DNA from 3 places in the Rhizobium sp. BE258 genome. Region 3 is predicted to be linked to each of the others. Evidence: predicted binding sites of a transcription regulator. Region 3 holds the regulator's gene; each other region holds the start of a gene.
What was found. The regulator LexA, encoded in region 3, represses DNA repair genes until DNA is damaged. The targets are predictions, from matches to a motif close to TGTTCNNNNTGTGTTCNG.

Region 1 (3,278 bases), on a different contig from region 3:
GAACGGCGTCGAATTCACCGTCGCGCCGCCACCACTCTCCAAATACCCGTTCAGGACCGTCAGCGCGGATGACCTTCATCTTTCGTCCGCGCCATGTGATGCTCGCAGGCGGATAGTCCGGCATGAGCGCAATCGCTTCGATCCGGTCGGGTTGTGCCAGCAGTCGGACCGGCCGAGGCCAGTGATGCACCCAGGTCTCGTCCGAGATTGAGGCTGCCGCCGCGATCCGCGCGACACTTCGCTCGGGAACGTCGGAGGCAACAGGAGCGACGCGATAGACCCGCTGGCCGCGATTGCCGAAGATGTCAATCAGCGGCGTGATATCGGGCGTCTCCTCCTCGACCAGTGCGGAGACCTTTTGAAACTCTTCGAAAGGTTCTGCCCTGACGGCCACCAGGGTCAGCTTCTCAATTCCGAAACCCGGCTCGATTGTCTCAGTGCGGTCGCGAAAGAGCTTCTTCAGCCAAACGACATCACGCGACGGCTTTGCCGTTCCGGAACGAACGGCTTGGCGAGTGCCGTCGATCTTTTCGATAATCAGGTCGGCGCGGCGAACACCAAGGCCATGGCGCTGAAGTTCAGCCACCAGGCGGATGATCAAATAGCCGACGTATTTGTCGATCGTCTCGGCGGCCCCGATGGGCTCGGCAAACACACGGCTGACCTCGATCAGCTCAGCGGCTCGGATAGGCTCGATTGGCTCTGCGATGCGTCCGAACATCTGGTCGAGCCGGCGGCCGATCTCAGGACCGAAACGAAGGGCGAGCGGCGCACGAGGTGTTGCCGACAGCTCTCCGATCGTCTTGAAGCCAAGCGTGTGAAGGTCGCCGACGATCTTGGACGAGAGCCGCAGCATTGAGAGCGGCAGCTTCTCGACGGCACGTACGGTCTCGCCCACTGGTACGATCACGCTCTCCTGCCGAGTTGCCCGGGCGCAGGCGTGTGCTGCCCCCCACGTGTCGGCAATAGCAACGCGGGCCGACAGCTTTTTGGCGCGGAAACGGTTGGCGATCCCGGAGACCATCAACGGCTCCCCGCCCTGAAGATGATCGGCCCCCTCGGTGTCCATGATGATCCCGTCAGGGGCATCGACAGCGACGAGCGGCGAATACTGGCCCAAGGCCCAGAGGGTGATCCGTTCGAGTGCCGCTGCATCGGCCACCGGATCGGCGTCGACCAGCATCAACCCATGAAAGATCGCCTGGGCCTTGGCAGCAGGCATACCGACACGGACGCCCGATTTCCTGGCTGCAGCATCGGCGCCCGATACCCACCTTTTCGACCCACTGCGGGCGATCACGGCGATGGCCTGCTCAACGGGAATAGAAGGATCGGCTCGCCTGATCCTGTCCGTCGCCAGCTCCGGAAGATAGATTGATACGACCCTTGGCATCACACGCTCCTACGAAATACTCAGCGCACTCGCCCGCTTTCACTCTTATAAGCTCTAACCGCCACTGTGCTCGACCGACGCCTTGCACAGGAAGCTCCTCGCTCGGAGTGACACTCACCCGCCACCGCGTGGCCGAAGCCGTCGGTTGGCCGAAGTCCCTGGCTTCTGTCTGTCGTCGCCAGCGCCTGACGATCAGCCCCATGGTTCCAGACTTCTCCGCGGCAAGCTGAAGGCGACGCGACTTGGTCATCGGCAACCGCACCAGCTCGCCGACCACGGCACCCAGACCGCCATAGCCCAGGGCCTCCTCCATGTTGGCGATGACGTCGTCCTCGCTGGCGGACTCGACAAAAACGACCCGCTTCGGATGGAGGCCCGCCTGCGCCAGCGCAGGGAAAAACAGGTCCGGTCTTGCAAGGCACCAGACAATCTGGCCCTTGGTGCGGGCAGCAATGCCAGCTACGAAAAGTGCCGCCGCCGCGCCGTCGACAGTTCCCGCGCCGCCGCCGGCAAATTCATGCAGAGCGCCATAGGCCAGGCCTCCGCCTGGCAGGCGATCATCGATGTCGGGTATGTCGAAGGGTAGGACCCGCTTCGGACGCGAAGATGGACCTTCGAGATGCTGAATGCGTTCCCGAAGCTCGGAGATCACGAGATTTGCGGCACCGTGCGCCAAAATTGACCTCTGTCAAAAGCGGGTTTCCATTCTGCACAAAAGCAAGTATGTTCCTTGTTTGTTCCTGATTGGCATTTGAGTCAATCGTCATGTTTGGGCAGATACTCGTGGTCCAACATTCGTCCACAGCGGCTCGACGCGCGATCAGGAAGCAAAATCAATGCGGTAGAAAGAGCTCGTCCACAGATAGGCAAAAATGACAAAGATAAGAAAAAATTCCTTTAAAGATGGGATTATTCTCCGGCAGGTTCGATGCAAGGTTCTCATTGTCGCATGCCGGGCATGTGGTCGCAGCGACGAGATGAATCGCAAGGCAGTTGTGCAGCGGCATGGCGCGGCAATCCCGATACGTAACTTGCGTCGCCGGCTGGCATTGGGATGCGAGAGAATGAATGCCGCCGACGGGATAGACAGGTGCCAGCTCGATGTGGCGGCGAAGCCGGAAACCAGGGAGGCCTGATGCGACCCGGTGGTGGATGGCGCATGATGTGGAATGAGAGATGAGTGCCGAACCGGACAGCCCCGCACCAGAGCGAGTGCGCAAGATCATTCACGTTGACATGGATGCCTTCTATGCATCTGTAGAACAGCGCGACAATCCCGAACTTCGCGGAAAGCCGATCGCCGTTGGTGGCGCTGAGGCCCGCGGCGTCGTCGCAGCCGCAAGCTATGAGGCACGCGCGTTCGGCGTGCGTTCGGCAATGCCATCCGTGACGGCCAAGCGAAAATGCCCGGATCTGATTTTCGTCAAGCCGCGATTTGACGTCTACAAGTCGGTCTCCCTCGATATCAGGGCGATCTTTTCCGAGTACACGCCGCTGGTCGAGCCACTGTCACTGGATGAGGCTTATCTCGACGTCACCGAAAATCTCAAGGGAATAGAGATCGCAACCGAGATCGCGCTCGAAATCCGTGAAAAGATCAAGGCGGTGACAGGGCTCAATGCGTCAGCCGGCATTTCCTACAACAAATTCCTGGCTAAGATGGCGAGCGACCTCAACAAGCCAAACGGACAGGCAGTTATCACGCCGAAGAATGGTCCGGGATTTGTGGCAGCGCTGCCAGTGAAGAAGTTCCACGGCGTCGGACCGGCGACAGCCGAGAAAATGCTGCGCCTCGGCATTGAGACCGGTGCAGATCTTAGAGGCAAGGATCTTGCGTTTCTCGTCAGTCATTTCGGAAAATCAGGACCCTACTACTACGGGATTG
Region 2 (3,278 bases), on a different contig from region 3:
CGCCATTGCCGGCAGCATGCATGCGCGCAGCGCGCGCTTCGAATTCCAGAGCAAGCGCCTTTTGTGAAGCAGCCTGTACGGCCTTGGCGTCCGGTCCATCCGTTCCACCGATGGGCGTGAAGCGGAAACCGCTCAACTGACCCACATGATGTCCCTCCACGAAGACATCACCATTCACACTGATTTCAGCTTCCAGCATCGCATTCTCTCTCAGGCGCTTCATGAGCACAGATGTCCTGCGATCAACAAAGCGTTTCGTCAACCTTTCATGTAACGCATCGGACAATCGATCTTCGATTTCCCGCGTCTTTTCCTGCCAGTGTGTCGGATCGGCAAGCCAACCGGGCCGGTTCGACACATAGGTCCAGGTTCTTATCTGCGCGATTCGCGCCGAAAGCGTGTCGATTTCACCGTCCGTCCGGTCCGCACGATGCACCTGCTCCGCGAGGAAATCTTCGTTCACCGTGCCACGGCGGACGAGATCAGAAAAGAGGGTCGAGATCAGATCGGCATGCTGGGCCGGTGCAATACGCCGGTAATCGGGCAGCGCACAAGCTTCCCAGAGCTTTTCAACCCTTTCCGGCTTGGTCGCAAGATCAATAATTTCCGGATATCGTGAAAGATGTTCCAGCGCCTGCTGATCGACCGAAGGCAGGGATCGCGTCAGCCCCTGGACGCTCGGCGGCTTTTCCAGGCTTGCGCGCAGCGATTGTATCGAGGCGAAGTCGAATTCCTTGGTCCGCCACTGCAGAACCTTGACGTTGTCGAACTCGTGCGCCTCGATCCGCTGCACCAGTTCATCATCAAAAGGTGCGACCTGCCCGGTGACGCCGAAGGTGCCATCGCGAACATGGCGGCCGGCACGCCCGGCGATCTGGCCAAGTTCTGCGGGATTGAGATTGCGGAACTGGTAGCCGTCGAATTTCCGGTCTTGCGCGAAGGCGACATGATCGACGTCGAGATTGAGCCCCATGCCGATCGCATCGGTGGCGACCAGATATTCGACATCGCCCGCCTGATAGAGCGCCACTTGCGCATTGCGCGTCCGCGGGCTGAGCGCGCCAAGCACGACGGCCGCGCCGCCGCGTTGGCGCCGGATCAGCTCGGCGATGGCGTAAACTTCGTCAGCCGAGAAGGCGACGATCGCCGAGCGCTGCGGCAGCCGGGTAATCTTCTTCTGCCCGGCATAGAGCAGCTGCGACAGTCTCGGCCTCTCGATGACGGTAATACCAGGCAACAGCTGCTGGAGAATGGGGCGCATCGTGCCGGCGCCAAGCAGCAGCGTCTCGTCGCGCCCGCGCAAATGTAGAATGCGGTCGGTGAAGATATGCCCGCGCTCGAGATCTCCGGCCAGTTGCACTTCGTCGATCGCGACAAAGGCCGCCTTGGTTTCCCGCGGCATCGCCTCGACTGTGCAGACCGAAAAGCGCGCATTGGGCGGAGAAATCTTTTCCTCGCCCGTGACCAGCGCGACATTGTGCACACCGACCTTTTCGACGACCCGGCTATAGACCTCTCGCGCCAGAAGGCGCAGCGGCAGCCCGATCACGCCGGTGCCATGCGCGACCATGCGCTCGATGGCGTAATGCGTCTTGCCGGTATTGGTCGGCCCGAGCACCGCGGTCACACCGCGCCCACTCAGTATCATCGGCTGCGAATTCAGTGTCATGGTCCATGCAAGTGAGGCGGGGAGCCCCGGGGTCAAGTCAGCAGACAACACATGGACAGGGCAACCGGCAAACGCAAGAGCCGGATGATGCGAATGCTCTGCTAATTTGATTCAACAAGCGGCGCTAAGCCTCTGTTTTGAGATTCGGAACAGCTTGAGAACGAATCAGAGACGAATCGCAGACTCGCGGTGATTCAGCTTTTGTTCACGGCTAAGTATTGGTTTTGAATCAGCTTTTCCCACTAGATGCTGAATCACCGGAATCCGGCAATTTGCAGCAGGCGAACTTGGATGGCCTATTTTCATCCGGCGTCAACCGCAAAGACGGAAAACCCGAAAACCACTGAATTAACCTTCGGGTCAAAGCCGGAACGAATCACAGACGAATCGCCGACAGCCGCAAATTCCGCTTTTGTTCGCCACTGCATATTGATGAACTGCGCGAACGGGCGCTATATGCAGCCTCCTTGATTGCAGGATCAGCATTGAAAATCGGGCGCCATTAACACTTTCCGCCCTGAGTTTGATGTTTCGTTAAAATTTTCTGCGGAACAGCGGAACCTTTTTGAGCCTGACGCGTTTATACCGTCCCGTAGAATATAAGTTCCGGCACCATCAAGAAAACTCCATCCTGAAATTGCACGCACATAAGTTTAGCCGGGAACAAAAACCCGGCTACCGTGTTTATTGTCCATTCGTAACTCGCGGTGAGTTGAAGGACAGAAAACATGCTCAGTACGATACTTCTTATTATCCTTATTCTGCTTTTGATCGGCGCTCTGCCGAATTGGGGTTACAGCCGCGCTTGGGGCTATGGACCTTCTGGCGGTTTGGGGCTAGTTCTCGTCATTATCATTATCCTTGTCCTGATGGGCCGCATCTAAAGGCCATGTAACTGGGGAGTTGTAAGTCATGATGAAGAAGGTTGTTCTCGTTGCAGCACTCGTGGGTGCGCTTGCATCGTGCACGGCAACTGAGCAGGGCACCGCAATCGGCGCTGGCTCTGGCGCCCTTATTGGCGGTGCGGTTTCCAACAGCTGGGGCGGCGCAGCCGTCGGCGCCGTTGCAGGCGGCCTGGTTGGCGCTGCAGTCGGTAACTCGGTCGATCAGCGCAATGGCCGCTATTCGGGCCAGCGCGTCTATCGTGACCGCTACGGTTGCTACGTAGCCTACTCGAACGGCTCAACGCGCCGCGTTCGCTGCTAACAATAGACTGATCTCTTGAAAACGGGCGCCTTGGCGCCCGTTTTTGTTTCAACCGTTGCGCTAGATCCCGGTGAGTGAACTCCCGGAAGCTCAGGGCGCCTCTAGACGAAAAACTGCCCGCCATTCGCCGTCAGCGTCGAGCCGGTGATGAACCCGGCGTCATCCGAGGCCAGGAACACCACACAACGCGCGATTTCTTCAGGCTCGCCAAGACGGCCAACCGGGATCTGCGGGATGATCCGCTCGTTCAGCACCTTTTCCGGAACCGCAAGAACCATCTCCGTGCCGATATAACCGGGGCAGACGGCGTTGACCGTGATGTTCTTCGCCGCACCCTCTTGCGCCAGCGCCTTGGTGAAGCCGAGATCGCCGGCCTTGGCAGCTGAATAGTTGACCTGTCCCA
Region 3 (3,278 bases):
GCTGTCGTCCAGGCCTATCCCGTCAAGAAGATCGCCGCAGCCGGTGCGCTTGCCGCCGTCACCGCCTATTTCCTGATCTCGGGCTTCGCAGTCTCCGCCGAGCGCGCCTTCATCATGATGGCGATCATGCTGGCGGCGGTCTTCTTCGACCGGCCGTCGATCAGTCTGCGCAACGTCGCCCTATCGGCGCTGGTGATCATTGTCCTCTCACCCTCGGAGATCATGGGGCCAAGCTTCCAGATGTCCTTCGCCGCGACACTGGCCCTCGTCGCCGGCTATGCGCTCTGGAAGGAGAGGCCGGTGCGCGACCGGCCCTTCGCAAAGTTTCGCGTCGTCAGGATGCTGTCTTCCGCCGCTGCGTTCTTCGGCGGCATCCTGCTGACCTCCGTCATCGGCGGCTTCTCGACTGCATTGTTCTCGGTCGAGCACTTCCACCGGCTGACAGCCTATGGCCTGCCAGCCAATCTCGCCGCCATGCCGATCATCTCCTTCATCATCATGCCGTTCGGCCTCATTGCCATGCTGCTGATGCCCTTCGGTCTCGATGCATGGGCGTGGCAGGTGACGGGCTTTGGGCTCGATCTGGTGATCGCCATCGCCAGGACGGTTGCCTCATGGGGCGGCGATATCGGCGTCGGGCGCCTGGCGTCCTGGTACTTTCCCGCGGCGGTGACGGGTTTCCTGCTGCTGACTTTGCTGCGCAGCCGCATGCGGCATCTCGGCACCGCGATCTTGATGGCATCGACGACAGCCGCCGCGATGTTTGGAGGTCCTCCGCCGCCGAAAATCGTGATTGCCGAGGACGGGAGCATGGCGGGCATCGTCAGCGACAACGGCCTCGCCACCAATCGCGAGCGGCCACCGGGCTTCATCTTTGATCAATGGAGGCGCGCGCTGGTGCTCGATGAGCATCTACCACCGGCGTTCCCGGCGCTCCCGGATATTCCCACCGCACCGCGCGGTGAAAGGCTGAAATTGACGGAGGCACAGCAGAACGAAACGATGGACGCGATCAAGGCCAGTGCGACGGGCGAGCGCTTCTCATGCGTGAAAAAGGCCTGGTGTACAGCGAAGCTCGACAACGGTTCGATCTTGACCGTGATCGAGAATGCGGCGTTCCTTGGCCCAGCTTGCGACATATCCGATATCGTCGTCACACCGGTGCGCCTGCGCCTCGATACCTGCCGCTCAGGCGCCCTGCTTTTCACCGGGGAGACACTGCGAAAGACAGGCGCTGTCGAGCTTCGTTTCCCCAATGGGATCGCCGAAATCACCACATCATTCGAGGGTCTCGAGCGGCCCTGGACCCGCCACCGCGCCTACGATTGGCGCAGCGGCACTTTTGGTGAAAGCGAGACGCTCAGTGATAGCGGCGGATAAGGCCAACGAGCTTGCCCTGAACCTTGACGCGGTCCGGTCCGAAAATACGGGTTTCGTAAGCCGGGTTGGCAGCTTCGAGCGCAATGGATGCACCCTTGCGGCGAAAGCGCTTCAGCGTTGCCTCTTCGTCATCGACGAGAGCAACGACGATATCACCGGCATTGGCGGTATTGGTGTTGCGGATGATGACCGTGTCGCCGTCGAAGATGCCGGCCTCGATCATCGAGTCGCCCTTGACCTCAAGAGCATAGTGCTCACCGCTTCCGAGCATGTCGGCGGGAACTGTAATGTCGTGGGTGTTCTGCTGGATCGCCGAAATCGGCACACCGGCTGCGATCCGGCCCATGACCGGCACGGAGATCGACGTGTGATTGTCCTCGTTCGCCGGCTTCGGCGGCGCGACGGGCTGCGGCTTGCCAAGGCTGCCTTCGATGACGCTCGGCGAGAAGCCGCGGCGCGGCTGAATGCTCGGGCTGTAGGCTTCCGGAAGCTTGATGACCTCGAGTGCGCGCGCCCTGTTCGGTAGGCGGCGAATGAAGCCACGTTCTTCCAGAGCCGTGATCAGGCGATGGATGCCCGACTTGGAAGCCAGATCGAGCGCATCCTTCATTTCGTCGAAGGATGGCGGAACGCCGGACTCCTTCATGCGCTCGTGAATGAAGAGGAGAAGCTCCTGTTGTTTGCGCGTCAGCATCGAAGTTTTTCCCCAGATTCGTGAAACAAAGCCAGAACGGACACTATATGTTCCATATGTGTTCCGCAAGTGCCTAAATATCGGTAAAACTTCCGATGATTTTTCGTCGTTTTTGAAAGTTTATTTGCCGGATTGGTGATCCACGCTTGCGCTTTGCCGGGCAGGGCGTGCAAATCTCTGCCGGCTTCACCGGAGGAACCGCCATGACGCGTCCGCTCGATCATCTGGTACTGCCCGTGACCCATATCGACGTTGCCCGCGAGCGACTCGGGCGTCTCGGTTTCACCGTCGCGGCCGATGGCCGTCATCCGTTCGGAACGGAGAATGCCTGCGTCTTCTTGGCCGACAAGACCTATCTCGAACCGCTCGGTATTGCGAGCCAGGCGGACTGCGACGCGGCTGTCGCAAAGGGCAACAGCTTTGTCGCCCGCGATCAGGCCTTCCGCTTCCGCTGCGGCGATGACGGCTTTTCGGCTGTTGTCTTCGGCACCGATAGTGCCGATGCGGACAAGGCTGCCTATGACGGCGCGCAGCTGAGCGGCGGCGATATGGTCGAATTCTCGCGGCCGATCGTCATGCCCGACGGAACGCAGGCGACAGGCGCCTTCAAGCTCGCCTTTGCCGCCGATCTTCGGGCACCCGATGTCTTCTTCTTCGCCTGCCAGCGGATCAACGCCTTTCCGGCCGATCGCAATGCACTGGAAACCCATGCAAACGGCGTCACCGGCATCAGCGAGATCGCGCTGAGCGCTGAGGATCCGCAGGCCTTCGCCGAATTTCTGGAGACGGCCAGCGGTGGAGTGGAGCCTAAGGAGGCGGCACTCGGCCTATCCTTCGAATTGCCGAACGGGAGACTTTCCATCTTCTCGAACGAGGGCATGGAGGCCTATTTCGATGCCGAGCCACTTGTCACCGATAACGGCCTCAGGGCGCGCGCAATCGTCTTTTCGGTCGGTGATCTGGCCGTGACAGCGGCGCATTTGGCTGCTAACGGGATCACCCATGTCAGTATGAACAATCGTCTGTTGGTGAAGCCGGCGCCGGGACAGGGCGCAATCTTCGCCTTCGAGGAGACCCAATGACAAATACCAATGCAGAAGTTGTCGCCGGCGAGGGTGCTGGCCGCGTTACCTTTTCGAATACGGGCAAGCTGTCGCTGATCGCCGGTCCCTGCCAGATGGAAAGCCGCGACCACGCTTTCATG

Region 1: a site for LexA is predicted at 2,118-2,135, ahead of J2X43_RS17985 (ImuA family protein). Genes of this name have one in related genera too.
Region 2: a site for LexA is predicted at 1,815-1,832, ahead of J2X43_RS19750 (helicase-related protein). Genes of this name have one in related genera too.

The regions. Positions count from the first base shown of each region.
Region 1 covers NZ_JAVDWL010000004.1:695,708-698,985, reverse strand. Annotated here, with positions in the region: gene J2X43_RS17990 (DNA polymerase Y family protein) at 1-1,393, opposite strand, end outside; gene J2X43_RS17985 (ImuA family protein) at 1,314-2,069, opposite strand; gene J2X43_RS17980 (hypothetical protein) at 2,266-2,529, shown strand; gene dinB (DNA polymerase IV) at 2,570-3,278, shown strand, end outside.
Region 2 covers NZ_JAVDWL010000005.1:300,404-303,681, forward strand. Annotated here, with positions in the region: gene J2X43_RS19750 (helicase-related protein) at 1-1,669, opposite strand, end outside; gene J2X43_RS19755 (DUF3309 family protein) at 2,398-2,553, shown strand; gene J2X43_RS19760 (YMGG-like glycine zipper-containing protein) at 2,582-2,875, shown strand; gene J2X43_RS19765 (beta-ketoacyl-ACP reductase) at 2,977-3,278, opposite strand, start outside.
Region 3 covers NZ_JAVDWL010000008.1:188,589-191,866, forward strand. Annotated here, with positions in the region: gene J2X43_RS25755 (ComEC/Rec2 family competence protein) at 1-1,380, shown strand, start outside; gene lexA (transcriptional repressor LexA) at 1,361-2,074, opposite strand; gene J2X43_RS25765 (VOC family protein) at 2,278-3,156, shown strand; gene kdsA (3-deoxy-8-phosphooctulonate synthase) at 3,153-3,278, shown strand, end outside.